3 regions of the Nakamurella sp. UYEF19 genome follow, and region 3 is predicted to be linked to each of the others. Evidence: riboswitches for the same ligand, from Rfam matches in the RefSeq annotation. Region 3 holds a riboswitch; each other region holds the start of a gene.

Region 1 (10,218 bases), on a different contig from region 3:
CAGCACCTCGCCGGATTCCAGTGCCAGGTCACCGATCTCGACGAACCTGCGTCCGGACGGCTGCCCGGCACCCTGGGCAAGGGGCTCCTGGCTGCCGGTCGGCTCGCCACGAACGCTGCCGCCGGCCGCACCCGAAGGCGAGCCGGCGGCATCGTTGGTACGCGTCACCAGGGTCACTGATCACACGGACTGCAGCAAGTGACGGGCATCAGGACTTCGCTGCCCGGAAACCCGCTTCCAGATCGGCCAGGATGTCGTCGATGTTCTCCGTGCCGATGGCCAGCCGGATCAACCCGGGGGTGACACCGGTGGTCAGTTGCTCGGCCGGGGACAGCTGGCCGTGGGTGGTGGACGCCGGGTGGATCACCAGCGAGCGCACGTCACCGATGTTGGCCAGGTTGGTGAAGACCTCCAGCGCGTCGGTGAAGATCTGGCCGGCCTCGACACCGCCCTTGATCTCGAAGGCCACGATCGGGCCGCCGCCGCGAGGAGAGTACTTCTCCTGGTTGGCCTTCCACGGGCTGGAGGCGAGTGACGGGTACGAGACCGACTCGACCTCGTCGCGGCCCTCGAGGAACTGGGCGACCTTGGTCGCGTTGTCCACGTGGCGCTCCATGCGCAGGCTCAACGTCTCGATGCCCTGGGCCAGCAGGAAGGAGTTGAACGGTGAGATCGACGGGCCCATGTCGCGCAGCGACTGGAGTCGGGTCTTGAAGATGAAGGACACGTTGGACTTGAAGAGACCCTCGGGACCGAGATCGCGTCCCCACACCAGGTTGTTGTAGCTCGGGTCGGGGTTGTTGAAGTTCGGGAACTTCTCCGGGTCGGCCGTCCAGTCGAAGTTGCCGGAGTCGACGATCGCGCCGCCGATGGCCGTGCCGTGGCCGCCGAGGTACTTGGTCGCCGAATGCACGACGATGTCGACGCCGAATTCGAAGGGGCGGATGAGAAATGGCGTCGGGACGGTGTTGTCGACCATCAGCGGCACACCGTTCTCGTGTGCGACACCGGCGACGGCCTCGAAGTCCAGGACGTCCAGTTGGGGGTTGGAGATCGACTCGGCGTAGAACAGCTTGGTGTTCGGCTTGACCGCGGCACGCCAGGCGTCAGCGTCGTCCGGGTTCTCGACGAAGTCGACGGTGATGCCGTACTTCGGCAGCGTGTAGTGCAGCAGGTTGTAGGTGCCGCCGTAGAGCCGCGGCGAGGAGACGATATGGTCGCCGGCCTCCGCGATCGACAGGATGGCCAGTGTCTCGGCCGCCTGGCCGGACGCGACGAGCAGAGCGCCGACACCGCCCTCGAGAGAGGAGATCCGCTCCTCGACCACGGCCGTGGTCGGGTTCATGATCCGGGTGTAGATATTGCCGAGTTCCTCGAGGGCGAACAGCTTGCGTCCGTGCTCGGAGGAGTCGAAGGCGAACGACGTCGTCTGGTAGATCGGCAGCGCCCGCGCCTTGGTGGTGGGGTCGGGGGTCTGGCCGGCGTGGATCTGGCGGGTCTCGAAAGACCAGTTGGGGCTCATCTTTGCGCTCCTGGTGGGTGTGGGGTGGTGGGAAAGAGGCGGAGGGTGGGTCGAGGACTGATCTGGGGTCGAGCCAACGATCTGGGGTGGATGGACGGACGTGGCGACGAGGTGGGTCGTTCGGCCCGCAGGTTTCCGGGCGGAACAAGGATGTGGTCCCTCTGCACGCAGTGCAGGACCAGGGTCGCCCCGGCCGTCAGGTCAGGAGCAACAACACATTCGTTCGCGCACAGCGGTTCTCCCATTCGCTCTCGACTGGGGCTCGCCCGCTGGCGGGCCCGCGCTTGCGGATCACCACCTCGGTGAACCGCCTGGTCATCATCCGGGGCACCCCACCGCGAGTGGAGGGTTGCCGCCCAGCAAGCCGGCGCTTGTCGCTGGAACTCAAGACCTGGCGACGAGTGTAGCGGGCTCGCACGGCCTTCGGGGTGGGCAGGGTGGCCGCCGTTCCTCCGGCATCAAATGCTGTCCCCGACGACCCCTACATCTGGTCCAGGGACCTGCCGGCGCTCTCGGCTTCCTGCAGACGCTGGGCCACGTCCTTGGCCACCGCCCGGAGGTCGGCCTCCGGGTCGGCGCCGGCGGCTCCGGCCGCGTAGGCGATCCGGAAGATCTGCTCGGCGGCCGAATCACCCGTCGGCAGTTCGACGGCCAGACCCTCCCGGGCCGCGCGCGAGCCGAGCTTGGCGGCCAAGGCCGTGGCCGGCTGCCCGAGTGCCACGCCGGAGAGGACGGACGATCGGCCCCGTTCGGCTTTCTTGAGCTCGTCCCACCGGACCTGTTGGTCCGCTGCGGTACGAAGGGGTTCGGCAGACCCGAACACGTGCGGGTGTCGCCGGATCAACTTGTCGGCGAGATCGCCTGCCACGTCATCGATGTCGAATCCACCGTCGTCGGCACCGCGCTCGGCGGCGATGCGCGCGTGGAAGAGCACCTGGAGCAGCACATCCCCCAGTTCCTCCCGAATGGCAGCGTCGTCGCCGTCCTCGATGGCCTCGAGCAGCTCGTAGCACTCCTCCACCAGGTAACGACGGAGCGAGTCGTGCGTCTGCTCGGCGTCCCACGGGCACCCGCCCGGCGAGCGCAGCCGGTCCATCACCTCGACGGCTCGACGCAGCCCCGCTCCGCGACCGGCTGGTTGCCGCACGATCCGTACCTCCGGGTTGTCGTCCGGTTTGTCGTCCGGCAGAGCGGCCGTCATAGGCCGTCGTTGCCGGGGATGACCTGGAGGGTTCCTGGATCCCACACCCCGTAACGCGGGTTGACGGAGATCGACGTACTGCTTACATACTTGCCCAGCAACAGGACACCCAGGTCGAAGGCGTCGGACAGACCTGAGACCGAACTGAACTCGGCCTGCCCGAGCGTGCCGGCCGACACCGACCGCCCGGTCGCCCGGAGGACGAGATAGGCGTCGGAGTTGGGCACGATGAAGACCGAACCGGAGGTCGCTCCGAACAGGCCCGCCGCGCCGACGGCCGGCTTGGTCAAGAGGGTGTAGACCGCCCTGGGGATGACTCCCGTCCCTGCCGCGGCCACTACCGCGTCCATCTTGGCCGGATCGGCCAGGTACTCCGACCGCAGTGCGACCGCCTGGTCGCGGGTGGCGGCCGGCACACCCTCGGCGGTCACCGAGATGTTGCCCACCTGGACACCCTGGGCCGGAATGGCCTGCACCAGGGCCTGGAGAGCGACGACGTCGTGGAGGACGGCGTCCTCCTCGGAGGCCGGTAGTTCGAGCTGGGTGGCGAGCTTGGAAGTGGACTGGCCGGCCTGCGCAGCGGCCGCGTTGATCTGCGCATCGGTCACCGAGATCTGGCCCGCGGCAATCGCCTTGGCCAGCAGCGCGTGCCGAACGGCGAAGGTGATCTGAGCCCGGTTCAACGCCGACACCTGGGCCGTGGTCGCACCGGTCGGAACGTTGGCAGCGACGAAGGCTCCGGTATCGGCCTGCACTGCGGCTTCGGAGATGCCGGCGCCGTCGATGACCACCGCGGATCCGGCCGTCACCTGGCAGGCAGCGAGTGTCGACGAGGTCAACGCAAGCGCAAGGGCAAGGCCCACCAGGCGCTGACGGCGAGCGCCGATCCGATGCCTTCGGACCTGGACGAACAAGGTCACGGTGGATCCTCCCAGTTGATCGCCTTCGATCCTCGACTGTGCAACGGCCTCAGCCTGCCACACCGGTTCGCGGCAATTCGGAGCCGGGGCACGACGGTGCTCGACCCTGGCGACAGACCTGGGCTCAGTCTCAGTACGCGCCGGAGGCGGAAAGCACGGCTTTGGCGGTCTTCCAGAGAATGACGAGATCGGACGTCAGCGACCAGTTCTCGACGTAATAGGTATCCAGTCGCACGGTGTCCTCCCAGTTCAGGGTCGACCGCCCCGAGACCTGCCACAGCCCGGTCATCCCGGGCCGTACCAGAAGCCGCAACCTGGCCTCGCCGTGATAGGTGGCGACCTCGTCCATGAGCGGCGGACGCGGGCCCACCAGGCTCATGTCGCCCTTCAGGACGTTGATCAGCTGCGGAACCTCATCGAGGCTGAAGCGGCGGATGAACTTGCCGACCTTGGTGACCCGCGGATCGTTGCGCATTTTGAAGAGCGTGTCGTTGCCGGCGTCCCGCTGCTGATTCTTGAGATCGGCCAGCCGGGCTTCCGCGTCGACGACCATCGAGCGGAACTTGATCATCCGGAAGGTCTTGCCGTTGAGACCGACCCGCTCCTGGCGGAAGAAGATCGGACCGGGGCTGCTCAACTTCACCGCAGCCATCAGTCCGAGGAAGAACGGGGACGCAAGCGCCAAGATGGCGGCGCTGCCGATCCAGTCGAAGGACCTCTTCACGATGCGGTTGGCGCCCCGGTAGGTGGGGCGGTCGACGTGAATGAGCGGCAATCCGGCGACCGGCTTTGTGTGGATGCGGGGCCCCGCGATGTTGGTGAGGGCGGGGGCCAGCACCAGCTGAATGTCGGTCTTCTCCAGTTCCCAGCTGAGCCGGCGGACGGCGGCCGGACCGAAACTGGCGGTCGAGGTGACAGCGACAGTGTCTGCACCGAACCGCTGGGCGGTCGCCGCCACATCTTCCAACCCGCCCAGCACCGGTACTCCATCGACCATCCGGGCGCCTGTGTCCGGATCGAGACTCAATTCGCCGGTCGGAGAGTTCTGCTGGATGCAGACGCCCAATACGCCGTAGCCAGCCAGAGGTGCTCGCCGGAGATCGGTGAGCAGCTCGCGGACGGTCCGAAGATTGCCGACCACCAGCACCATGGACATGTAGTCGCCGTTGAGCCGATGCGAATGCAACCACCTGCGCCAGGTGAAACGGGAAAGTAGCAGCGCCACCAAACCGGCGGGAAGGGTGACCAGGACGTAGGCGCGCGGTAGGTGCAGATTGAAGACGTAGGAAGAGATGGCGACCAGACCGAAGAGACCGAACGAGGTCTGGACGAGCCGCTTGTATTCTTCGGGCCCGTGCCCCACCACCTCAGGATCTCTGGTCCCGCCCCAGTGCAGCGCGATCATCCAGGCACATGCGAGGAAGATCGTCAGCGCGATGAAGGGAAGCGAATCCGGGTCGCGGGAGACGCGACTGCTAAGCGTGCCCATGTGCACCATGTGCGCACCGACCGACGCCCAAGCCACACTGACTGCGTCACCGATCCACAAGCGTATCCCGTACCGGTAGGCCCAGGTCTTACGTGGCGCCTGCCGGTCTGGGGGGGAGACCGTAGCTGTGGATGGGGGCTCCAGACGTTGGGAGATCGTCGTCTCACGTGCCGGAGGCGTCAGAGTCTTGGGGGTCGCGAATCGGTAAGAGGGATCTTGATCGCCAAGCTGGGGGCCGAACTCGACCGAAGCCGGCGTGGTTCCGGGCCAACCCTCAGCTCGAGATCCTGAGCGTTCTGGGGTACTGGTGGTCATCGATCGCCCATCCCGCGGGGCGGGCGCGAGACAGAAGACCGAACTGGTGTCATCACTCCAACCACCCTCCCCTACTTGACAGCTCGTTTTTTCACGGCGGACCGCCAGGGCGGCACCCGTACGAAAACTCGATAGACCCTTGCGCACCCTGACTTTGACAAACGGTAGTCGATTCGAGCAACGACGGGAAGCAATCGTCACTGAACTCACCTGTTCGAGGAGGAAATGTGACAATCGGTCACGAAGCCGACACGCGCGGATCGGTTAAGACGTCGCTTCCATCGGCGGGTCGGCAGAGATCGCCTGAAGTGCCCGGCGGAGGACGGTACTGGAGGTATGAATCGTGTAGGGGAAATAGACGACCTCAACACCGACACCGGCGAAATCCCGCTCGAGCTTGTCTCCCTTGGGGGTGCCCGACCAGTCGTCACCCTTAAAGATGTGGGTGAAGTGGAGATCCTGCCAGGCGTCGAGCTTTTCGGTGGTCGTCTCGGCATAGACGTCGTCGACGTAGCGCACGCTGCGGACGACCTCGAGCCGTTCGGCGAGCGGGATGACCGGTCGGACCCCCTTGGTCAGCTCGCACATTTCGTCCGACACGACCCCGGCGATCAGATAGTCACACCGTTCGCGAGCATGGCGCAGGATGTTCAGATGACCCACATGGAACAAGTCGTACGCCCCGGGGGCGTAACCGATGCGTACCGGCACAGTATTAACCTCTTCATATAGTCGGACCTGTTGCGGAGCCGCCGGAGGCCCCCTTGCATGCCTGCGCAATGCTGACTGGCCTATGATTCCAACTCTAGGGGTGCGAAACGGCCTGGCGCTATTTTGGGCCTTCAGGGTCAATATAGGGCGGAGGTCACCACGTTGAGCGAATCCCCGGGGTTTCGACCTGTCACCTCCATCTTGTACGTCTGTCGCGTTAACCGCTGCCGGTCGGCCATGGCCGAACTCATGTTGCGAGATCTACTGAGTTTGTCGGGGCATGCTGCCGATGTGCTCGTCGGATCTGCAGGCATTGAGGCTGTGGGTGGGGCCCCGGTCGTCGCGGACGCGGCACGGGTGCTCGCGGAACGCGGTGTCGACTCCTCGGCGTTCGTCAGTCGGCGGTTGCGGGCGGATCTGGTGGAGCGGGCCGACCTCATACTGACAGCGGGTCGCGACCACCGTGACACGGTGGTCCGGTTGGTGCCGGATGCGGCGGACCGGTGTTTCACGCTTCTCCAGTTCCGCCGGCTCGCCGACGGCATCGAAGGACTTCCGCAATGGAACCAGGCATGGACGTTGGAGCTAATTCGCTCGGCCATCGCCAACCGGGGTCGCCGACCCGCGGCACGTCCGGAAGACAACGACCTCACCGATCCGACCGGGCATGGTCGCCGTTGGGTCCGTCGGTGTGCCGACCGGATCGCGGAGAGTCAAGAGGTATTCCGGTGGGGACTCGCGGGTCGCCGCCCGTCCGGCTGACCAGCCCGTTCAGTAGTCACGGTGCCTGTTGTCCGAACCGCCGGCGGACACCCACTGACGGATGAGTTAGTCCTCGTCGCCGGTGCCTAGCTGGCGACCCGTTCTCGACGGCCACGGCGGGAGCCCCGTCCTCGATCTGCGATGAGGCGCCACGCCGATAGGACGCGCCAGCTGTCTGCGCGTCCTCCGTGGCCGGTCGTGACTGTCCGGCGGTTGAGACATCCGCACTCGGCACCTGAGGGATTGCCTCGGTCACCGAGAGCTCAGGGGCCTCGGCTGAGGCCTCCGTTTCCCGCTCGATAATCAGGCCCCTGCCGAGAGCATCAACGGACTCCACCTTTACATCCGCAGCAGGCTCGACCTCCACATCCGCAGCAGGCTCGACCTCCACATCCGCAGCAGGCTCGACCTCCACATCCGCAGCAGGCTTCACCTCCACATCCGCAGCAGGCTTCACCTCCACATCCGCAGCAGGCTTCACCCCGACGGACGCCATCCGACTGCCGATCTCCAGCTCGTCGGCGGCCAATGCGGGCGGGGCCGACGCTGCGGCCGCCACTGGCGCGGTACTCGGGCTCGGCGGCAAAGCTTGCGATGCGCTCGTGCCGCGCCGCGTCTTGTTGCTCACTTCGGAGCGGTTGCTGTCGTAGTAACTGTCCGAGCGTTTCACCGCGACGCCGTTCAGTACGGTACCGATCAATCGCGTACCGGAGTCAGCGGCCGTTGTTACCGCCTCGACCACTTTGTGCCGGGTGGACCGACCGGCCCGCACAACTAGCAGCAGCCCGTCACAGGCGTCGCCGACCACCACGGCATCGGTCACTGGAAGGATCGGCGGTGTGTCGATCAGGACGACATCATAATTCTCGCGCACATCGGCGATAAGGGCGTGCATCGCTTTGCTGCCAAGGAGTTCGGCCGGATTCGGTGCCCGCTCGCCGGAGCCGAGCACCCACATTCCGTCTACCGGACCGCGGACCACGGCTTCCTCGACGGCGACCGACCCCAGCAGCACATCAGTCAACCCGGCACGATGATCGACGTCGAACAGCGCGCCCAGTCTGGGCCGGCGAAGATCGCCGTCGATCACCAGCACCCGTTCGCCGGCGGTCGCAAAAGCGGCAGCAAGATTGGCGGTTACGCTCGTTTTGCCCTCTCCCTCCGAGCCGGAGGATATCGCGATCACCGTGGTGCGCTGCTGCACGCTGACAAATCGGAGGCTGGTCCGGACCCGACGGAACGCCTCCGCCCGGGGCGAGTACTTGTCGTCGCCGACTACGATCGGCTGTTTGGTGGCCTGCTGGTCATTCGGGATCACCCCGAGTAGCGGGGCCCCCACGAGTTGACGCAGCTGCTCAGTCTTGCGCACTTTGTTGTCCAGGACATCACGGGCGATCGCGACCAACAGCCCCAGGGCGAGGCCAATGGCCAACGCGATCGCGATGATCAGGGACTTGAGGGGCGATACTGGAGTGAGCTGTACCGATGGACCAGAAACTACCACCAGGCTGACCGCCGGCTGCGCAGAGTTCGTGGTCTCGACCTGCTGCACCATGATCGGGAACTGCCTGCCGACGTCTGTGGCGATCCGGAGTGCCACGTCAGTGGATCCGGCTTGGACGTCGGCCGTCAGTAGCACCGTGTTGAGGTCGGCCGATCCGGTGAGTGACTGACTGAGATCCGCCCGGCTGATGCGAAAGCTGGGGTCGGCTGTCAGGATCGCCCTGGCGAGCCGATCGCTCTTCAGGAGGTGGGTGTAGGTGTTCACCCGTTGCTGTCCAAAATCATCACCTGCCAGGGCGGAGCCATTCGTCGTGTATGGAGTAGCGGCGAAGAAGGTAACGGACGCGGCGTAGACCGGCTCGCGGGTGTACGCATAGGCGCTACCGGCTCCTCCGCCCAAAACGGTCAGCATGGCCACGATCCACCAGGATCGCCGCAGCACCTCCAGATACAACCGCATATTCATTCGTGACAACCTTCTATCGGATCGTCGCTCCCCACAGGCCCGACCCAAGATATCCTCGCATGCCGTCGGGCCGGATCGCGATGAGGTCCGCCGAACGAGTGGCGTTGCCCATGGTCACGCCGAGGCAACGCCCTTGGTCCGAGAGTGACGCCCACGGCGCTGGAATCGGTCGGGCAACGAGCGGCGGACGATTGCCGTGACCTGCTGCACATCCAATCGAACGGACGGGATGAAGCGGTAGGCAACAAACAGATAGACGCAAACCAGCGCTAGACCGACAACGATCTGCAGTAGTGGCCCGACCGGTAGCAGCGACCCGGCCCACGACAGCAGGCCACATGGTGCGCCGATGGCCGCCACTATCCGCAATGCGTTGGTCGTGAGAGGGGTTGTCCGCAGTCCGGTCGCCCGACCGCAGTGCCAGACACCCACGAGCCACACAACCAGGTTAGCCACCGTTCCGGTGCACGCCACGCCGATCGGGCCCCAGGGCAGGCCGGCCAGGATCGCCGCCACCGTGAAAGAACCGGTCACGGCGCGCTGCCGCAGCAATGCCCCTGAGGCGCCTACCGCCAGATAGATCCAGTAGGCCACCTGGGCAAGAGCCCGGAAGACTCCGCTGAGCGCCAGCACGAGGAAGATCGGCACGACGGCGCCCCAATTCGGTCCGAGCAGTAGGAGTACCAGCGGCCCCGCCAGCCCAGCGGCGACCGCGAACACTGTGGTCGTGATGTAGCAGGCCACCAATTGCGCCTTCATCGCATACCGAAGCAGGGTCGCCTTATCGTCTTGGACACGGCTCAGCACCGGAACCGCCACCTGCGTCATCGGCGCCTGGATCTGCGCAAGCGGCATGGTCATGAGCTGGTAGGCGCGGTTGTAGATGCCGGTAGCAGTCGCTCCCCAAACGACACCGATACCAATGTTGTCGACGTTCCGGACGAGGAACGCGATGATCTGGGTACCGGCCAGACTGGCGCCGAAGCGCAGAAACTCACGCAGTGGTACTCCTCGATGCCAGCGTCCGGGCCACCATTTGCTGTTGATCACGTTGAAGGCGCAGGTCACGGTTGTAAAGGCGATCTGCTGCGCGGCCACGGCCCACATCCCGGCCCCGAGTAACGCCAGGATCAGCGCGAGCACGACTGACAAGATCTGCGCAGTGAGGTCGCCGAACCCGATCGCCTTGAACCTCATGTGCCGCACCAGGTGTGCCCGGAACTGAGTGTTGAAGCCGCTTACAACGAACAGACCGGCGAAAACGGGGATCAACGGCTCGATCCGGGGCTCGCCATATGCGGCCACGATCAGCGGGGTCGCCGCCGCAGC
Region 2 (10,218 bases), on a different contig from region 3:
CACCCATTCCTTGGCCGGTGCACCGGTCAGGAACGCCGGTACGTGGCCCTTGTTGAACTCGGCCGGACGGTGCAGGCCCATCGCGGACCAGGCCGGCTTCAGGCTCCGCCCGACGGCCGTCCGTCGCAGGGCGCGCGAGGCGGATTGCAGTTCCTCGGCGCTGCCCGCGTGCGACCAGACCATCAGGTCCGCGTCGGAGCGCAGCGTGGAGACGTCGTAGAAACCGCGGATCTGCACGTCCTGTTCGGCCAACGTGCCGACCAGTTCGGTCAGCTCTGCCGTGGCCTTGTCGTCCGGGGCGTCCAGCTCGCCGATGCGGGAGTACACGGAGAACCCGGTGTAGCGGATCCCCTCGTTGATCGCCCGCGCGCTCGTCTTGGCCCGGGTTGCAGGTTCGGTCACCGCGCCGGCCGGGGCGGAGGTGACGGCATCGTCGTTGCTCATGCTTTCCATCCTCCCCCAGTCGCCGCCGGACGTCCGCCCCCGGCCGTGTGTCGTACCTGACGTCGTCAGCGGGATTGAGCGCCCTGGCCCGAGGACAACACCGCTCGGCCGACGGTCCTGGCGTCGGACACCACGGCTGCGAGACCGGTACCGGCGACCACCGAACCGGCCAGGTGGAGGCCGGGCCGGGCTGCGACCTGCGTACGCAGCCGGTCCATCTCCGCCCGATGTCCCGGTTCCGGTCGTGGCAACGCCGAACTCCAGCGGACCAGGGCCGAGTCGGCCAGCGCCGAGTGGTCGAGACGCACCCCGGTCAGCGTCCCTGCGTCGGCCAGCGCCAGCGTGGTCAGGTCTCTTTCGTCGAGCGGATGGGCCTCTTCGGCAACTGTGGTGCCCCGTCCGTAGGACAGGCGCAGGACGTGCCGGGACGGCCCGGCCCGCTCCGCCAGCCAGGCCCACTTGGCGGTGGCATGGGTGAGGGCCTTCGCGCTCACGCCTCTGGCGTGCCGGGACACCAGGATGCCGGTGCCTCTCGGATGCCGATCAAGCCCCGCGTGATCGACCACCAACGTCACCAGCAGCACGTCGCTGGTGGCGGCAGACGTTGCCGGTGCCGGGATGCCGGCGGAGTCGAGCAGGGACACCGCGGCGGGTCCGGGCACTGCGAGAACCACGGTGTCGGCCAGACGGTCACCGACCGAGGTGGTCACCTGCCAGCCGTCCTCCCGAGGCCGGACACCGGCCACGTCGACCCCGGTCAGGACGGTGCCGCCGAGCGCCTCCACTTGCTCGCGCAGCGTCACCACCAGGGAGTACAGGCCTCCGCGCAGACCGGCCACGGCCGAGCCGGGACGCGCGCCACTGCCGCGCAGCCGCTGCACCGCACCGGCCAGGGATCCGGCCTCGCGCAAGGCGCCGCGCAACCTGGGTTGGACCGCATCGACGTCCAACTCGTCGGGATCGGTGGAGTACACACCGCCGGCCACCGGCTCGACCAGACGGTCGACGACCCTGCGGCCCATCCGGCTGCCCACCAGGGCGCCCAGACTGGCGGAATGGGCGCCTGATCCCGCTGGCAGCAGACGATCCAGCCCGGCGCGGAGCGAGCCGCCGAGACCCAGCACCCGCCGCACGTCGGCGGCCAGCGGATGGGCCGGGATGCCCAGGAGCGCGGCGGTCGGCAACGGGGCGGAGCCTCCGGCGTACCGGACCCAGGCGCCGACCGGGTTCGGCGACACGATCGCATCGCCCAGTCCCAGGTCGTCGATCAGGTCGGCCACCGAGGTGGTCGCCGTGGCGTAGGACTCGGCGCCCGCATCCAGTTCCAGGCCGCCGACCAGGTGGGCCGCGATGCATCCACCCACGGTGGGGCCTGATTCCAGCAGCAGCGGGGGACGGCCGGCCCTGGCCAGTTCCCAGGCGACGACGAGGCCCGCGATGCCGCCCCCGACGACGACCGGCACCGTCCGGGCCAGGTCTCCCCGCAGGGCGACCGGACCTGTCATGGTTGGTCGTGGATGAACGCGACGAGCCGGGTGAGCACGTCCGGATCGGTATCCGGCGGCACCCCGTGGCCCAGGTTCAGCACGTGCCCCGGCGCCGTCGCGCCAGCCGCGATCGCCTCGAGAGTGGCGGCGTACAGAGCCTTGTCGCCGGCAAAGAGCAGCGCGGGATCGATGTTGCCCTGCAGTGGCGTCGTCCCGCCGAGACGTGCGTTGGCCACGTCGAGGGGCACCCGGTGGTCGACACCCATGACGTCGGCACCGGTGTCGCGCATGGCGGCGAGCAGTTCGCCGGTGTTCACGCCGAAGTGCACCTTGGGCACCGGGAGATCGGCGACCGCGGCGAAGACGTCTGCGGAATGACGGGCGACGAAGCGCTGGTAGTCGGCCAGGGACAGGCCGCCCGCCCAGGAATCGAAGAGTTGCACCGCAGAGGCGCCCGCCAGGATCTGCGCTCGAAGGAACGACCCGGTCACCCGCGCCACCCAGCCGGCCAGGGCGTGCCAGGTGTCCGGGTCGGCGTGCATCAACGCCTTGGTGCGCAGGTGTTCCCGGCTGGGGCCACCCTCGACCAGGTACGAGGCAAGGGTGAACGGTGCGCCGGCGAAACCGATCAGGGGGGTGCCGCCGAGCGCTTCGACGCAGTTCGCCGCGGCGGCGATGATCGGTGCGAGCGCGGTCGGGTCAAGTTCGGGTAGCGCAGCGACGTCGGCCGCCGTCCGGATGGGGGAGTCGACCACCGGTCCGGTCCCGGGGACGATCTCCACCCCGATCCCGGCCAGCTTCAGCGGCACCACGATGTCGCTGAACAGGATCGCAGCGTCGACGTGATGGCGTCGGACGGGTTGCAGGGTGATCTCGGCGGCCAGGTCCGGCGTCAGACAGGCCTCGAGCATTCCGGTCCCGGTGCGGACGGCGAGGTATTCCGGCAACGACCGGCCGGCCTGCCGCATGAACCAGACCGGATGCCCGGTCGTCTGCTCGCCACGGTAGGCGGTGAGCAGCGGGGCGGCACCGGTGCGGCCGTCCCGCAACGGGTGGGCGGCCGGAAGCGCGAGGTCGGTGTGGAGGTCCTGATCGGAACCGGATGCATGCGTCGTCATGATGCTGCCATCGTCCCACCTGGCCGGAGCAGCCGACCGAGGTCGGTCGTCGACTTAGGTGACCCTTGGTGAGCTACCTCTCCCGCGCGTTCCGTTTGACGCGCAAGGCGAGAGATCCTGCACGTCACGCCGGGGTGCGACCGGGTTTCCCTGGTGGGTCCGGGTACTGCCGGGTGAGCATCACCTTTCCTCGTTGTGGCTGGTCAGAACGGTACGATGGAGAACATGCTCATGGTTCTCGGCGCCAGCCATCACGATCTTGAGCTGACCCAGTTGGAGCGTCTCTCGGCCGGTCCCGAGTTGTTGGCGCAGTCCCTGCGACAGCTCGGCGCCGAGCCCGACGGAGCCATCTCCGGCACCGTCCTGCTGGCCACCTGCAACCGACTCGAGATCTACGTCGACGCCGATCGGTTCCACGACGCGATCGACGCCGTCACCGATCGGGTGGCTCAGGTCGCCGGCATCTCACCGGCCGACGTCGCCGGCCTGCTCAAGGTTCGGGTCGGCGCTCCGGTGGCCGCGCACCTGTTCACCGTCGCCGCCGGTCTTGACTCCATGGTCGTCGGCGAGGCGGAGATCTCCGGTCAGGTGTCCAGGGCTTTGTCCTCCGCCCAGCAGACCCACACCACCACCCCGGTGCTGAACGCGCTCTTCCAGTCCGCCGCCCGGACGGCCAAGCAGGTCGCCGCCGGCACCGGACTCGGCTCGGCCGGTCGGTCGGTTGCGTCCGTGGCCATCGACATCGCGGTGGCCGAACTGCCATCCGTAACGGATGACGACGACCGGCCGAGCAACTCGCTCTCCACCGCGACCTGCCTGATCATCGGCACCGGCGCCTACGCCAGGGTGGTGGCGGCCGCTTTGCGGGCCCGTGGCTGCACCCGACTCCAGGTGTTCTCGCCCAGTGGACGGGCCGACTCGTTCGCGGCCACCCACCACGCCGAGATCGTTGCGCCGGGGCAATTCGCCGAGGCCATCGGCAAGGCAGATCTGGTGGTGGCCTGCAGCGGCACCACCGGCGGGGTGCTCGACGTCAGTACGGTCACCGCGGCCCTCTCCGGTCGCGAACATCCATTGCAGGTGGTGGATCTGGCGCTGCTGCCCGACGTCTCGGCCGGCGTGCGGGCATTGCCCGGAGTCCAGGTCGTCGACCTGCGCACGGTGTCCCACGCAGCGGCCCCGGAACATCGGGAAGCCATCTCGGCCGCCCAGGACGTGGTCATCGCCGCCGTCGCCCGTTTCGAGGACGATCAGGCCATCCGCACGCTCGACCCGGCGGTTGTCGCACTGCGGCAACATGTCTCGGTCGCGGTGGAGAAGGAGATGACGCGGCTCCGGGCGAAGTACGACAACGACGTGGCCGCCGAGGTCGAGCTCGCCATGCACCGGGTTACCCAGTCGCTCCTGCACACCCCCACGCTTCGAGCCCGCGAGCTGGCCCGGACCGGCGACAGTGCCGGGTACCTGCAGGCCCTGCACACGCTGTTCGGCATCGAACTTCCGGACGGCCCCCAGCAGCACTGACCGGCTCTTGCCGCGTCACAGTCGAAATGCTGCGCCTCGACGAGTCCGGACGACACAACGGCTCGGCTCCCACCGAGGTGGGTACCGGGCCGTGTTGCCGTGCGGTCGATCAGGGAAGTCCTGTCGATCAGGCAAGACCGGTCTGCTCGAAGGCGGCCAGCGTGGCCGGGATGGTGGCGGTCGGTCCGACGACATGGGCGATGGCGTCGAGGGTCTTCAGTCCGTCACCGGTGTTGAAGATGACCGTCTCGGCCTCCGGATCGAGCTGACCGGAGGCGAGCAGCTTGCGCAGGACGGCAACCGTGACACCACCGGCGGTTTCGGCGAAGATGCCTTCTGTCCGGGCCAGGAGCTTGATGCCTTCGATCACTTCTTCGTCGCTGACGTCCTCGATGCCGCCGCTGGTGCGGTTGACGACGTCGAGCACGTACGGGCCGTCCGCCGGGTTGCCGATGGCCAGAGACTTCGCGATGGTGTCCGGACGGACCGGCTGGATGAAGTCGCGGCCCTCCTTGAACGCAGTCGACACCGGGTTGCAACCGGTGGCCTGCGCGCCGAAGACCTTGTAGGCGGATTCGTCGACGAGGCCGAGGGAGATCAGCTCCTGGAACCCCTTGTCGATCTTGACCAGCTGCGCGCCCGAGGCGATCGGGATGACGACCTGCTGCGGCAGACGCCAGCCGAGCTGCTCGGCGACCTCGTAGCCGAGTGTCTTCGAGCCCTCTGCGTAGTAGGGACGGACGTTGACGTTGACGAACGCCCAGTCCTCCTGCTCGCCGGCGATCTCGCCCGCGAGGCGGTTGATGTCGTCGTAGTTGCCCTCGACGGCGATCAGCGTGCCACCGTAGGCGGCCGTCGTCAGGATCTTCTGCTGTTCCAGGTTGGACGGGACGAACACCACGGAGCGGATACCGGCCCGGGCAGCTGCGGCCGCGACGGCGTTGGCCAGGTTCCCGGTGGACGGACAGGCCAGCACCTTGAACCCGAGTTCGCGGGCGGCGGCCAGCGCGACGGCGACGACACGGTCCTTGAAGGAGTGCGTCGGATTACCCGAATCGTCCTTCACCCACAGGGTTTTCATTCCCAGCTCGCGGGCCAGGTTGTCCGCGCGGACCAACTTCGTCCCGCCGGGGTTGATGTTCGGTGTGTCGGCGATGCCGGCCGGGACGGGCAGCAGCGGCGCGTACCGCCAGATGTTCTGCGGCCCGGCTTCGATCTGTGCGCGAAGAGCCTCGCCGGACAGGCTGAACTCGTAGGCGACCTCCAGCGGGCCGAAACACTCGGTGCACGCGTAGTAGGGCCCGAGGGCGATCCGGTTTCCGCACTCGCGACAGGACAGCGCAACGGCCGGACCGAGGTCGACGGGTTGCGGGGACGATCCGACGGAGGATGGGGTGGTGGAGGCAGAGCTGATGACAGCAGTCACGACGAGGCCTTTCGTCTCATCTTTCCCGCCGGAGCGGGACGGACGGGGCACCTGCTGACGACCGGCCTCGATGTCGGAGGCTGGGCCTCTACAACGAGAAGGAGATCATCATCAGTGGTTGCCGGGGCTTCATCGGGCCGTATCCCTCTGCCCCTCTGGATGAGTGGAGATTCAGTTGTCCGGCCAGACTAGCGCACGACTCGCGGGCGGCGCACCGAGCGAGGTCCGGGCGGCCCGCAGCGCCGACTCCAAATCGCTCTAGGAAACGGTGACCTTGCTGATGGTGACCGGGGATGCGGGAGTGCCGTCGTCGCTGCCGTCCGAGACACCGGCAGCGGCGATCTTGGTCAGCACGTCGAGGCCACCCGTGATGGTCCCGAAGACGGTGTAGTCCGGGTTCAGCTGGGAGTCGCCATAGACGAGGAAGAACTGGGATCCGTTGGTATTTGCTCCCGAGTTGGCCATGGCCACGGTGCCCGTCGGGTAGGTCATCGAGGCGTTGGTCTCGTCGGCGAAGCTGTAGCCGGGACCGCCGCCGCCCGTTCCCGACGGGTCGCCGCACTGCAGCACCTTGAGCGAGGCCGAGGTCGTCAGGCGGTGGCAGGTGGTGCCGTCGAAGTAGCCCGACGACGCCAGGTGCACGAAACTGCCGATGGTGCAGGGTGTTTTCGATTTGTCCATGGCGATCGTCACCGATCCCGACCCGAGGCCGATGGTGACCGTCGCGGTTCCGGTATTCGGTTCGACGCCCGCCGGAGGTGTCGCCGCCTTGGCTGCGGTCCCTTTCTCGGGATACGAGCACGTGGCCGTTCCCGCGGCCGCCGGAGCCGGGGTGGAACTCGCGCACGAGGTCGCCAGGACGAGGGACACCAGCAGGGCGGTGAGCAGACGGAACGAGCGCAAGGGGAGACCCTCCAGCAGATCGGACGACATCGGAGTACACGGACGCATGCCGCACGCAGCGCGGGCACACCAGGAACCCTAGTGATCGTCGCGTGATTCAGAGGTGTTGTCGGTGGGGCCTGAGAGGATGCAGTGGTGCCCTCTCCGACCGTCGATGCGCTGTCCTCACCACTCGTGCTCGTCCTGGGCGACGAGCAGCTGCTGGTGGATCGCGCCGTCAGCACGGCGGTGAAGGTGGCCCGCCGCGCCGACCCGGACGTGGAGCGACGGGAGGCCCTTGCGACGGCGATCTCCCCAGTGGAGTTCGAGGATCTGGTGGCGCCCAGTCTGTTCGCCGAGCCGCGCGTGGTGGTGATCCGGCAGGCCCACGAGTCGTCGAAGGAGATCGCCGCCGCGCTCGTCGACTACTCCGGCGATCCGGTGGAGGGTGTCGTCCTCGTCGTCCAGCACAACGGCGGCGCTCGCAACAAGCCTCTGGCTGACGCCCTGCGGAAGGCCGGTGCGGCCCTGATGACGTGCGCCAAACTGACGAAACCTGCGGAGCGGATCGACTTCGTCCGTCACGAGATCAGGTCCGCCGGCGGCACCACCACGCCGGATGCGGTCGCCGCGATCGTCGACGCCGTGGGCTCCGACCTGCGAGAGCTCGCTGCCGCGGCCAGCCAGCTGGTCGCTGACACCGGTGGTCTGGTCGACGAGTCGGCGGTGCGGCGGTATCACCGTGGCCGTGCCGAGGTCACCGGCTTCGCAGTCTCGGACATGGCCGTCGCGGGAGATGTGCCGGCCGCGCTCGAGGCACTGCGGTGGGCGATGGGAGTCGGCGTTGCGCACGTACTCGTCGCCGACGCGCTTGCGGATGGGATCCGCACGGTCGCCAGGGTTTCGGGCGCGCGGCCGGGCAACGGATTCGCGTTGGCCGGCGAGCTGGGCATGCCGCCCTGGAAGATCGACCGCGCGAGGACGGCGGCGCGATACTGGACCGAAGCCGGCCTGGCGCGGGCGATGGAGGTGGTCGCCGACCTGAACGGCGCCGTGAAAGGCCTTGCCGCCGACGCGGACTACGCGCTGGAGAAGGCCGTCATCGATCTGTCCCGGGCCCGCCGTTTGCGTTGACGACGGCGACCCGGGGACGCAAAGATAGACGGTGCCCACGAGGGACACCGTCTCTTGGTGCGAACTGCTGCGGGTGCGCTGGGCACCTATTGCGACCCGGGAAGAACTAGAGCGCGTTGACCTGCTGCGCCAAAGCCGACTTGCGGTTGGCGGCCTGGTTCGCGTGGATGACACCCTTGGACACGGCCTTGTCGAGGCTGCGGGTGGCAACGAGGAGTTCGGTCTGCGCGGCGGCCTTGTCACCGGTTGCGGCGGCGGCCTTGACGCGACGGATCGCGGTCTTCAGCGACGACTTGACCGACTTGTTGCGCAGGCGAGCCTGCTCGTTGGTGCGAATGCGCTTGATCTGGGACTTGATGTTGGCCACGCCTGATTGCCTTCGTTTCGTCTCTAGGAATGTGTGCGTCCTGCACTTCATGAACACTGCATGTGACCCCGGCGGAGCGCACACGAAGATCTAGATTAGCAGCCGGGACGTCCCGAGAACCAATCGTCGAGGTCAGCAGGTCATGGCGGCCGGTGGTGGCCGCCCGTCCGTGTTCAGCGCCGACACCACCCAGCTGATCACACCGCGGGCCGCCGGCAGTTGGACGTGGTCGATTCTCGTGGTCGGGCACTGGTCCTGCACGACCAGCGCTCGAACCCGGTCGGCCGGACCCGACGGCACCTGCGACCCGATCGGGGTCACCACGGTGTCACCCCTGGTGGACAGCTCCGCGTACCGCACCCGTCCGTCCAGGTCACCGCCGACGGCGAGCCGGCGGAGCAGCGGCGAGCCGGCCACCTGATCTGCGCACGCCCGGCAGAGGTTTGCCGGAAGGGCGCCGGCCAGCGGAGCGGTGGTGCCGTTCCAGGACGGGGCGAGCAGCACGGCGGTCGATACCTGATCCGCGAGGCCGTTCAGACGCAGGGCCGTGCGCAGCACCAGACCGCCCTGGGAATAGCCGATGACGTCGACCTGATCTGCGCCGGTCAGTTTCCGCACCTTGCCGACCAGGTCCGCGAACTGGGTGCCGGACGCGGTGACCGCAGCAATTCCACCGTTTCCGTAGTCCAGGCCGTAGACGCAGCGACCACCGGCGAGCAAGGCGGGCACGAGCGCCGAGAAGTTGGACGCGACCGTCGAGAAGGTGCCGTGCAGGAGTACGACCGGCCGCTGTGTCGAACGGCAATCGGCAACGTTGACACCGGTGACGCCGACCGACGGGAGCCCGGTGACGGCGGCCCGGCCGGCGGGCGGATCACTTGGCGCCGTCGACGCCCCCGGCGCCGCCTGGCTCGAGGTCGATGCCGGGATGGGTGTCGCCGTCGGGGTCGAGGGGGTCGTCAAACCCGAGGACGCGACGGACTCGGGGGGAGGAGTCGGCGTGGGGTCAGCCGGCGTCCGGGGGCTCGCTGAAGGCATGGGGCTCACGGAGACGTGGACCGCTGACGAAGCCGGACCGGGACTCCCGACCGGCCCGGACCCACTACATCCGGCCAGCAGCGCGATTGCGATCAGCGTCGTCACGAGGGTCGTTGGTCCAGCGCGCATGTCTGAGAAAGGTCGGCTGCTCGAACTGATCACCCTCGCCAGGCTAGCCACACGGGCAGAGGACCATGGGGGGATGTCCTCCCGGCCCACGCCGTCAACGGCGTTCCTGATCGTGCTGCTCGGCGGTTCCGGTGTGCTGCACTTCGTCCGGCCGGGACCGTTCGTCTCGATCGTGCCGAAGATGTTGCCGAGGAAGAAGGATCTCGTCTACCTCAGCGGAGTCGGTGAACTCGTGGGTGCGGCACTGATGGCACACCCGCGCACCCGGCGCGTCGGTGGGATCTTCTCGGCGGGCCTGTTGACCGCCGTCTTTCCGGCCAACGTCTCGATGGCACTGCGGTCCGGACGACGCCCGACCCGCGACCGGGTGATCGCCTGGGTGCGGCTGCCGCTGCAGGCACCGCTGATCCGCTGGGCCTGGCGCGCCGGCCGCGCCTGACCGTCACCCGGACCACCGCTACAAAGCAGCGACCTGCGCCCTCACCCCGTCGAGGAATAGGTCGACACCCGAGTCGTAGTAGACGTTCTCGTCCTCGCAATCGATCAGGGCCACCGCGCACTCGACGAGGTTCGGGTAGCGCTCGGTCGGCAGGGCAGCCAGGGTGGCCGACTTCTCCGCCATCAGCGCGTCCCATTCCGATTGCGGCGCACCACGTTCCACTCCGGGCT
Region 3 (10,218 bases):
TCGATCCCGAGCACCCGGATCAGCGCATCGAGGCCACGGGGGCCATAGGACGACGTCTCGACGAAGCTGAGCTTGTCGATCGGCGGCGGGTTACCGCCGCCGCGTACCGAGAAGCGTTCGTGGTGAACAGGTGCCAGCCCAGCACCGGCGGCGAAGCAGATCCGCAACGCCGGCAGCAGGGACCGACCGGCCACCGCCCACGACCACCAGGACGCCGTCATCTGTGCCGTGTAGTCGACCACCGCCGGCCACCACGACGGAAGGGTTCCGGATGTGCTGTGCACCGGGACCGGGCCAGGGTGGATCAGCACCGGCTTGTCGGCCAGTTCGCACAGGCGAAGGACCGGAGCCAGTCGCTCGACGTCTCGCGGATTCGTCATCGATGTTGCCGGAATTTGGAGGCCGATGAAGCCTGCAGTCAAACGTGTTTCGAGATCCTGGAGGTTCGGGTCGCTCGAATGCACCGCGGCCCAGGCGTGGAACGGCGGCGGCAGTTCCGCGGCGCCGTCGTGCCAGGCGGTCAGTAGCGGGCCGGCGATCTCGGGCGCCATGTTCTCGATGCCGAGGGGGCTGGACAGCGAGACCAGGGCGGCGGCTGACCCGGTTTCCTGCGCGACCCTGGTCTCGAGATCGTGATGCGCCGGACTCACCTCGTAGGGCGGTTCCCCAGGAAGGTGGAGGGTCCAGCCGTCGAGCCGGAGTGGGCCGGTGAAGCTGCGGAGCGCGTCGATCAGCGCCGGGGGCCACAGGTGCTGATGCACATCGATGGTCCCTGGGGGGTGGATCAACGAATCAGCTCCGCTCACCCATGTGCAAAGACCAGGATCCGTTCGGACGGGTCCCGCACTGGGAAATCGGACGCATCCGTGTAAAAGTATAGGGATGAAGCAGTTGCCGGTCCTCGAGCCGTTCTGGCCAGGACGCCGCGGCGACGCCTTCGACGGCTGGTGTTGTCAGGTCTGACCGACCTCGACCGGTCGAGCCGCACATCCTGCGCGCCTGACCCGCTGTGCACAACACCCCCTCCTGTGGCATCCGTACATCCGGGATGCCCCCGTCGAAAAGGAACCACCGCATGTCCGTCACCGACGACTACCTGGCCAACAACCGCGCCTACGCCGCCACGTTCAGCGGCCCGCTGCCGCTCCCGCCGTCCAAGCACACTGCCGTCCTGGCCTGCATGGATGCGCGCCTCGACGTGTACCGCATCCTCGGTTTGCAGGACGGTGAGTCGCACGTCATCCGGAACGCCGGCGGCGTCGTCACCGATGACGAGATCCGTTCGCTCGCGATCAGCCAGCGACTCCTCGGCACCGAGGAGATCATCCTGATCCACCACACCGACTGCGGCATGCTCACCTTCACCGACGACGCCTTCAAGGCCGGCATCGCCGAGGAGGTCGGCGTCAAGCCGCCATGGTCGGCGGAGTCGTTCAGCGATCTTGACACCGATGTGCGGCAGTCGTTGCAGCGCATCAGGAACAGCCCGTACATCCCGAAGAAGGACAAGGTCCGCGGCTTCGTCTTCGACGTTGCTACCGGGCTGCTGCGCGAGGTCGAACCGGCCTGATCGGAATTCCTGGTTGTCGACACTCGTTGACAGCCGACGTGGGCGGTGGCTCCAACGCCTGCGAACCATCCGTTTCGTGTCGAGAAGGAACATCGTGTCCAGTCAGCTCCTGAAGTTCCCGAACCCGGTCAACGAGTACGCGGCCCGCTCGGTGGCGGGCCTGGTGGTGGTGCTGAGTCTGGCCACCGTGATCTTCCGGACGGAGTGGCTGCTCTGGCCGCTGGCCATCGGGTTCCTGCTCCGCGTCGCATCGGGGCCGCGGTTCTCGCCGTTCGGGCAGCTGGCCACGAAGGTCATCGCTCCGCGTTTCGGCCCGGCCCGGCTGGTGCCCGGTCCCCCGAAGCGGTTCGCACAGGCGGTCGGGGCCACGTTCAGCGTCGCGGCGCTGGTCTTCTTCCACGCCGGGATCCCGCTCGTCTCGTGGCTGCTGGTCGGCGTGATCATCGTCTTCGCCGTGCTGGAGTCGGTGCTCGGATTCTGCATGGGCTGCACCGTTTTCGGTCGTCTGCAGGCCATCGGGCTCATCCCGGCGTCAGTCTGCGAAGCGTGCAACGACATCCGACTTCGGCAGCAGAAAACGGCGGTCAGCGCCCGGGCGTGAGCTTCCACCAGCGCAGGAGTTCGTCGGCCTGATCCAGGCCGGTCAGCAGGACGTCGGCACCGAGCCCGGCCATCGATTCCACCGAGTGCCGGCCGGTGCCGACGAGGGCGCAGCGCACGCCGAGGGCACGGGCGCACAGGAGATCTCGTGGTGTGTCCCCGACGATCCAGCACTGATCGGGTGAGAACTCCCAGCCCGAGGCGGTCAGCTTGCGCACGGACGCTTCCGCGACCTCCAGCCGGGTGGCGCCATGGTCGCCGAAGCCGCCAACGGCCGGGTCGATCGGCGGGACCAACCCGCCGGCGAGCAATTTCAGCATCCCGACCGTCTCGATGTTCCCGGTGACCACCGTCTGCCGGACGCCTGCTGTCTCGAGCAGGTCGAGCAGGTCCCGCACCGCCGGCAACGGCCGGACGTGCTCGTCGAAGTCGGCGGCGCGGGCGGTGGCGAGCTGGTCAAGACGGGCCAGAACCTGCGGGATCAGCGTGTGGTCTGCGTCGATGGACCCGAGAAGCGATCCGGCAATCTCGGGATCGATCCGTCCGCCGAGATCCAGTCCCCTACCCTCAGGGCGACGGCCCGCGATGTCCTGCACCGCGTCGAGAAAGGCCGTGACGGCAACCCTTCCCGAACTGAGCAGGGTGCCGTCGATGTCCCACAGCACCGCGGTGACGCCGGTTCCACCGTCCGGCATTCCCGTCGGCATCGGGCCGGGACCGGAGGGCGGGCTGTCCGTCACCGTCGTCAGGCCTTGAATTCCTCGGGTCGGTCCGGCTCTGTCGCCGCCAGCGCCGTGATGGTCTCGTCGATGCCGTAGTCATGCCCGTACACGGGCGTACCGGGCTGCTGGCGCCAGGATTCTTCCAGGGTGCCGCCGTCGACGGCGTCGAAGCCGAGCTCCTCGACCAGGGCGAAGGCAGCCTGCTTGGCCGGGCCGTCGGCGCCGGCGATGGGCAGCGCGATCCGGCCCTCCGCACCCTGGGGCTTCCCGCGGTTCAGCAGGTGCTTCCACCAGATGCCGTTGAAGACCTTGACGACGGGCACACCGAGATGCTTTGCCACCCAGACACTCTCGGGGGTGCCGGACTCGATTTCCTGGATGAGCCCGTCGCGTTGCTTGGGATAGTAGTTGTTGGTCTCGATCACCGGCGTTCCCGGCTCGGCGCCGGCGAGCAGGTCCCCGGCGAGATCTGGGACGTTCTTCTGCGGGATGCTGACGATCACCAGATCGGCGTCGTTTGCCGCCTGGTTGGCCCAGACCGCGGTCGCCCCGGTCTCGGTGGCGAGATCGGCGAGGGTCTCCGGGTCACGTGAATTGCTCACTGCGACCTGGTGGCCAAGGGCCGTCAGCCTGCGGGTGAGGGTGCCGCCGATCTGTCCCGCTCCGATGATGCCGATCTTCATGGTTGTGTGCTCCCGTTCGTTCGGTCCCTGATTCTTCTCCAACCGTCAACCAGCTCCATCACGGGGCTATTCCGGCATTTCCGCATGCTTGACCGGAGCCAGTGAAACGCCTCACCTGGAACGGATCTCGTTCTCTTCCTGCTCTCGGTTGACCGGAACCCGATGCCCTGTTACGTTTTCCGCAGAGGTCATGAGTTCCAGCAATCAGCTCCGGCTCGCTGGACAGCAACCCTCCGCTCGTGGCGGGGTGCTCCGGATGACGACCTGGTGGTGTTCGCATCGAACATCGCAAGCGCGTGGTTGCGTGTCGCAACCTCTGTGAGAATGGAACAAGCGGAGGAATGGAAACACACGCTGTGAACGCCCTGGACCTGCAGCCCACTGCGCTGCGGTCCCTGCTCGGCGCCTGCCGTCGGCACGTCGACCTGCAGAGAGTGTCCAGCGCACTCTGTTGTTGACCTGCCGCTGAGTCTTGGATCGCCCGGGCTGATTTTCGAGTTCGATCGCCTGTGCGCGAGTACTTCTCCGGACTTTCCACGCTGCTCACCGTCGACGGATCTGCCCGGCCGGCGCTTCTCCGGCATGCCTTTCGGCCTGCTGCCGTGCTCATGACGCGATGCTGCTGATCCCGTCGCCGGCCCACTCCCACCCACTCTTGGAGTTCTGCTGTGTCTGCACCCTCCCTTGCCGGCCCGTCTCTGCGCTCTTCGCAGATCGCTGACGTCCCGGGGTCGATCCCCCCGGCGTCGATCGTTCCAGCGTTGATCCCCCCGGGGTCGATCCCCCCGGCGCCGATCGTTCCGGCGCCGATCGGCGATGTCGCAGTGGCCCGCCGGGTCTCCGCACTCAGCGTGGCAGCTCCGTATGCCCTCCCCACTCGGGGATTTCGGTCCTCCGTCATCCGGTTGGTCAGCGGGGCGCCGGCACCGGAAGCCCTGCCGCTCGACGATTTCGGGCGAACGGCCGCCGAACTGTTTGCCGACGCCGGTACCGGTGCTGCCGCTCTGGCCTACGGTCCGCATGCCGGGCAGCCGGCCCTGCGGGACTGGATCGCCGGTCGTGAGGGCGTTGACCTGTCGTCGGTGCTGGTCACCAACGGAGCCCTGCACGGGGTGGCGCTCGCCTTCGGCGCGCTCCTGGAACAGGGCGACGTGGTGGTGCTCGACGACCCGGTGTTCCCGGACACCGTCCGCATCGCCGAGCAGTACGGTGCACGGGTGCTACCGGTGCGGGTCGGGCCCGAAGGCATTGATGTGCAACGCATCGAGGACCACCTGCTGGCCGGCGTGCGGATCCGGATCGTGTACACGGTGGCCGATTTCCACAATCCGTCCGGCGGCGTGCTGCCGGCCAAGGAGCGTGCGCGGCTGGTGGAACTGGCCGAGCAGTACGGCTTCGTCATCGTCTCGGACAACCCCTACCGGGACACCACCTTCGACGGCAGCTACGTCGAGGACTTCGCAACCGGTTCGCCACGGGTGATCAAGGTGGGGACCTTCACCAAGACGCTGGGAGCCGGACTTCGACTGGGCTGGGTGATCGCGCCGGTCGGGTTGCTCGGGCATCTGGAGAACCTCCGCCGACGGACCGACTTCCACTCCAGCACGCTGAGCCAGGAGCTGATCCTGCCGCTGCTGAACCAGCCCGGCTGGTTCGACAACCTGCTGGTGCACAACAGGTCTGTGCACCGCGCCAAGGCCGAGGTCTTCGTCGACGCCTTGCGGGCCGAGCTCATCGGCGACCTGCAGTTCACCGCGCCCGCCGGCGGCTTCTTCGTCTGGGCCCGGTTGGCCGACCACGCGCCTGCTGCGAGCGACGTGGTGACGGCGGCCGCCGAGCGGGATCTGCTGCTCACCTCCGGCCGGCACTTCGCTCCCGACGGCGGATCCCAATGGGATCGTCATCTCCGTTTCGCATTCTCGGCACCGACCCTGTCCGAGCTGCCGGTGGCCGTCGGCCGCCTACGCGCCGCGCTGGATGCCTGTCGCTGAATCGCCTGCCCTGAGGACGATCTCACTTCCTGCCTGACGAAAGAGGTTCCACCATGTTCAGTTTCGATCTGCTGGCCACCCGGCGGAAGCCGAACGCCCACCGTCGACGAGTCGTCGGGACGGCAGCTGCAGCCGCCGTCGCCCTGGTCCTGAGTGCCTGTGGTTACAGTTCCACCGCCGCGTCGTCCTCGACCGCCGCCGTCTCGCCGGCCGCCGCCGCCGTCTCGCCGGCCGCCGCCGACGGCTCGGCAAGCGGCGTTGACTTCTCCGGTGTCACCCTGCGGATCGGCGAGACCGGTTACGCCACCCAGCAACTGCTGCTCAAGAGCGCCGGTCTGGACAACACCCCCTACCTGCTGACGGGGAGCGTCTTCCAGGGGGGGAACCTGCAGCTCGAGGCGCTCGGCGCGGGTGCAATCGACCTGGCCAGCGCCAGCGAGATCCCGCCGATCTTCGCCGCGCAGAGCGGTGGTGCCGGGTCTCTGGTCACGGTGGCCGTTCGTCAGGGCACCACCCTGCTGCAGGAAGTCGTGGTGCCGGCCGGAAGTGCAATCAAGACCGTCGCCGACCTCAAGGGCAAGAAGGTCGCGTACGTCCAGAACACCACCGCTCACCTCTTCCTGTTCGAGAGCCTCGAGAGGGCCGGGCTGAAGTGGAGCGACATCACCCCGGTCGCGCTGTCCACGAGTGACGGGCTTGCCGCACTGCTCGCCGGTCAGGTCGACGCGCTGGCTTCCTACGGCAACGCGATCGTCACCGCGCACGCCAAGGGCGCGACCACGATGGTCGACGCGAAGGACCTGCTGTCGGGCAACTACCCCTTCCTGGTGCTGCCGAAGACGTTGAAGGATCCCAAGCTGGTGGCCGCGATCGAGGACTTCTTCTCGCGTGAGCAGCGTGCCTACAACTGGGCCAGGGCCCATCCGGACGACTGGGCCGCCGTCGTCGCAGCCCAGACCAAGCAGCCGGTGGCGCAGGCCAAGAAGACGTTCGTCGACGGCGAGAAGCAGAGGCCGAGCCGCTTCGTCACGATCACCGATGCCCAGATCATCTCGCAGCAGGGCGTTCTCGACACCTTTGTGAAGGCGGGCCTGATCAAGAAGTCGTTCGACATCAAGCCGTTCTGGACGACCGCCCTGAACCCCGCCATCACGAAGATCGAGGGTGAGTACGTTGCCGGGTGACGCGCTGATCAACTTTGTCGGCGCTGATCAACTTGCCGGAAATGGGACCGCCGGGACAGAAATCGGCGACTTCGTCAGCGCAGTCTTGGTGAGCGCGGCGATCGACGGTTCGGCGGCCGGCCGTGCCGTTGCCGTTACTCCCACACCGCCCACGGACATCCCGATGACGGTGGTGCGGGCGCAGGGCAACGGTCGCACGAAGCGGCGCCGGGTGCCACGATCGCTGATCAAGGTGCTCAGCCCGCTGGCTCTGGTCGGGTTCTGGCAGCTCGCCAGTTCCGAAGGGTGGCTGTCGGACAACACGCTGGCCTCGCCGTCCCGGGTGGTGGCCAAGGCCGGGGAACTGCTGGACAGCGGAGAACTGCAGTCGGCCATCGTGGCGTCCGCGGGTCGGGTGGGGCTCGGCCTCCTCTTCGGGTTGTCGGCCGCGGTCGTGTTCGCCGTGGTATCCGGGCTGTTCCGCTGGGGCGAGGACATCGTCGACGCCCCGATCCAGATGCTCCGCACCATTCCGGTGGTCGGCCTGATCCCGCTGCTGATCATCTGGTTCGGCATCGGGGAGGAACCCAAGATCATCCTGATCTCGCTGGGTGTCTTCTTCCCGCTCTACCTGAACCTGTTCGCCGGGATCCGCGGCACCGACCCCGGACTCGTCGAAGCGGGCCGGACCGTCGGGCTCAGCCGCTGGGGCCAGACCGTGCACGTCATCCTGCCGGCGGCGATGCCCAGTGCCCTTGTCGGACTTCGCTATTCGATCGGGGTGTCCTGGCTGATCCTGGTGTTCGCCGAGACGATCAACGCGACCTCCGGCATCGGATTCCTGATCAACCAGGCGCGCGACTTCTACGAGACCGACACCATCGTGCTCTGCCTCGTCCTCTACGCGGTCCTCGGACTGCTCGCCGATCTGCTGGTCCGACTGCTGGAAAGGGTGCTGCTGTCATGGCGACCGACGTTCGCAACGAGGTGAGTGGGTCGGCGACCACGGATACCGGGGCGAGTGCCGCTGCGGTCCGGGTCCGGGGTCTGTCCAAATCGTTCGGCGACCGGAAGATCCTGGACGAGCTCGACCTGGACATCGCACCGGGGGAGTTCGTGGTGCTGCTGGGCGCCAGCGGTTGTGGCAAGAGCACGCTGCTCCGGGTGCTGGCCGATCTGGACCGGGAGGTCGACGGTCGGGTGGAGGTGGCCACGCGTCGGGCGGTCGCCTTCCAGTCGCCGCGGCTGTTGCCGTGGAAGAAGGTCTGGCGCAACGTGGTGCTCGGTCTGCCGGGCCGTCCCGACCGCGCCAGGGCCGAGGCGGCGCTGGCCGAGGTCGGGATGGGTGATCGCACCACCGTGTGGCCGAAGGTGCTCTCCGGTGGTGAGGCCCAACGGGTCTCGCTGGCGAGGGCGCTGGTACGCGAGCCCGATCTGCTGCTGTTGGACGAGCCGTTCTCGGCGCTCGACGCGCTGACCAGGCTCACCGCGCAGGCGCAGGTCGCCGACCTCTGGACGCTGCACCGCTGTGCCGTGCTGCTGGTCACCCACGACGTGGAGGAGGCACTGCTGCTGGCCGATCGCGTACTGGTGATGGACAGCGGGGTGATCGCGCACGAGGTGGTCGTCGATCTGCCCCGGCCCCGCGACGTCGGTGATCGGGAGTTCGTCCGGCTCCGCGCAGACCTGTTGGAGCGTCTCGGTGTCGATGACCGCTGACCATCTTGCTGGCAACTCCCTCGCGGTGCAGTCCTTCAGCCTCGAGAACCTCGACCACGTCGACCGATCCGCGGAGGCGGTGGAGCGTCGTGCGGCTTTCGTGGCGCATCTGCGTCGGGTGCTGCCGCTGGAGCGCCTCGCTCTGGCCCGGGACGAACGGGAGGCTGCCGCGACCGACCGGTCCGGCATCCGTCTGCCCGGATCGCCGGTCGCCGTCGCCTTTCCCGAGTCGATCGAGGAGGTGCAGATCCTCCTCCGAGCAGCCACCTCCCACCGGGTTCCGGTGATTCCGCGCGGCGGTGGCACCGGCCTGTCCGGCGCCGCCGTCGCCTCCGACGGGTCCCTGGTGATCTCCACCGAGCGGCTCACCAGGATTCTGGAGATCTCGCCCGATGACGAGATCGCCGTGGTGCAGCCGGGTGTCCTCACCGCTGACCTGGACCGGGCGGTCGCACGGCACGGCCTGATGTACGCACCGGACCCGGCCAGCCACGAGATCTCCACCATCGGCGGGAACATCGCGACCAATGCGGGCGGCCTGCACTGCACGAAGTACGGCGTCACCCGCGAGTCGGTGCTGGGTCTGACCGTCGTCCTCGCCGACGGCACGCTGTTGCACACCGGACGGCGAACCATCAAGGGCGTCACCGGATTCGACCTGACGGGCCTGTTCGTCGGTTCCGAGGGCACACTCGGGATCGTCGTGCAGGCGACCCTCCGACTGCGTCCCCGCCCGGTGAAGACCACGACCCTGACGGCGTTCTTCCCGTCGTCCGAAGCGGCCGCACACGGGGTGACGGCGATCGTCCGGTCCCGCGTGCAGGCCTCGGTACTGGAGTTCCTGGATTCCGGAGCCCTGCGGGCCATCGACACCGCCCAGCAGACCGATCTCGCCACCCGGGGTACTGCCCTGCTCATTGCCCAGACTGACGGCTATGGCGCAGATCTGGAGGCCGACGTGTTGGCCGCGGCGCTGACCGAGGTCGGTGCCGCGGTCGAGGTGCTCGACGAGCTGCAGGCCGGGCGCTACCTCTGGCTCCGCCGTTCCGGGCGCGGCCCTTTCACCGACACCTGGTTCGTCGGCGAGGATGTCGCCGTTCCGCGGTCCGTGCTGGCGGAGATGATCACCACCATCGGGGAGATCGGCGAGCGCCACGGACTCGAGGTGGCGGTCGTCGCCCACGCCGGTGACGGCAACCTGCACCCGATGCTCTCGGTGGCGATGTCGCCGGTGGACGGCGGCAGCCCCCCGGCGAGGTTGCACCAGGCCGCCGACGAACTCGTCCGGGCCGCCCTCGCGTTGGGCGGCACCATCAGCGGCGAGCACGGGGTCGGCATCGCAAAGCGGCCGTGGCTGTCCGCCGAGATCGGCGACACCAGCCTGCAACTGCAGCGACGCCTTGCCGAGGTCTTCGACCCCGCCGGCATTCTCGTTCCGCACACCTGGCTCGCCCGGACCTGATCTGCCCCTCGTCGGCGCATACCGAACTGCCTGGCGCACATGAAAAGGCCGGGATTCGGCCTTGGGTTGGCAAAACCGGGCGTTTCCGTATGCGCCGGACTCCGGTCAGGCCGGTACTTCGTAGATCAGTTCCAGACCGTCCTCGTCGTCCCACTGCTCGCCGACGTGGGTGAATCCGTATTGCAGGATCAGGTTTCTCGACGCCTCGTTGTCGGGTGAGACGGTGGCCCGCACCACGGTGACGAAGGGCTCGACGGCCGCCTGTGCGAGCAGCGAAACGAATGCGGCACGGGCATAACCGCGACGCC

The links. Region 3 has a riboswitch for S-adenosylmethionine ahead of ABIB25_RS16160 (putative leader peptide). Riboswitches for the same ligand answer to the same signal wherever they lie in the genome.
Region 1: linked by a shared signal. The riboswitch ahead of ABIB25_RS27575 (bifunctional o-acetylhomoserine/o-acetylserine sulfhydrylase) and the one ahead of ABIB25_RS16160 (putative leader peptide) in region 3 are both predicted to bind S-adenosylmethionine.
Region 2: linked by a shared signal. The riboswitch ahead of thrC (threonine synthase) and the one ahead of ABIB25_RS16160 (putative leader peptide) in region 3 are both predicted to bind S-adenosylmethionine.

What each region holds. Positions count from the first base shown of each region.
Region 1 covers NZ_JBEPNO010000038.1:21,619-31,836, forward strand. Annotated here, with positions in the region: gene metX (homoserine O-acetyltransferase MetX) at 1-168, opposite strand, end outside; gene ABIB25_RS27575 (bifunctional o-acetylhomoserine/o-acetylserine sulfhydrylase) at 209-1,522, opposite strand; SAM riboswitch class IV at 1,798-1,914, opposite strand; gene ABIB25_RS27580 (nucleoside triphosphate pyrophosphohydrolase) at 2,004-2,723, opposite strand; gene ABIB25_RS27585 (hypothetical protein) at 2,720-3,643, opposite strand; gene ABIB25_RS27590 (sugar transferase) at 3,774-5,447, opposite strand; gene ABIB25_RS27595 (FAD synthase family protein) at 5,712-6,158, opposite strand; gene ABIB25_RS27600 (arsenate reductase/protein-tyrosine-phosphatase family protein) at 6,360-6,920, shown strand; gene ABIB25_RS27605 (tyrosine-protein kinase domain-containing protein) at 6,937-8,877, opposite strand; gene ABIB25_RS27610 (lipopolysaccharide biosynthesis protein) at 9,004-10,218, opposite strand, start outside.
Region 2 covers NZ_JBEPNO010000002.1:237,037-247,254, forward strand. Annotated here, with positions in the region: gene hemQ (hydrogen peroxide-dependent heme synthase) at 1-444, opposite strand, end outside; gene hemG (protoporphyrinogen oxidase) at 510-1,949, opposite strand; gene hemE (uroporphyrinogen decarboxylase) at 1,946-3,049, opposite strand; gene ABIB25_RS04270 (glutamyl-tRNA reductase) at 3,275-4,573, shown strand; gene thrC (threonine synthase) at 4,701-5,987, opposite strand; SAM riboswitch class I at 6,013-6,165, opposite strand; gene ABIB25_RS04280 (peptidylprolyl isomerase) at 6,258-6,932, opposite strand; gene holA (DNA polymerase III subunit delta) at 7,038-8,015, shown strand; gene rpsT (30S ribosomal protein S20) at 8,122-8,382, opposite strand; gene ABIB25_RS04295 (esterase/lipase family protein) at 8,515-9,345, opposite strand; gene ABIB25_RS04300 (DoxX family protein) at 9,623-9,988, shown strand; gene ABIB25_RS04305 (TetR family transcriptional regulator) at 10,007-10,218, opposite strand, start outside.
Region 3 covers NZ_JBEPNO010000011.1:105,127-115,344, reverse strand. Annotated here, with positions in the region: gene ABIB25_RS16185 (amidohydrolase family protein) at 1-806, opposite strand, end outside; gene ABIB25_RS16180 (beta-class carbonic anhydrase) at 1,076-1,570, shown strand; gene ABIB25_RS16175 (DUF4395 domain-containing protein) at 1,665-2,171, shown strand; gene ABIB25_RS16170 (HAD family hydrolase) at 2,155-2,910, opposite strand; gene ABIB25_RS16165 (NADPH-dependent F420 reductase) at 2,916-3,617, opposite strand; SAM riboswitch class IV at 3,762-3,876, shown strand; gene ABIB25_RS16160 (putative leader peptide) at 3,917-4,033, shown strand; gene ABIB25_RS16155 (aminotransferase-like domain-containing protein) at 4,337-5,566, shown strand; gene ABIB25_RS16150 (ABC transporter substrate-binding protein) at 5,620-6,750, shown strand; gene ABIB25_RS16145 (ABC transporter permease) at 6,914-7,720, shown strand; gene ABIB25_RS16140 (ABC transporter ATP-binding protein) at 7,693-8,448, shown strand; gene ABIB25_RS16135 (FAD-binding oxidoreductase) at 8,438-9,910, shown strand; gene ABIB25_RS16130 (GNAT family N-acetyltransferase) at 10,016-10,218, opposite strand, start outside.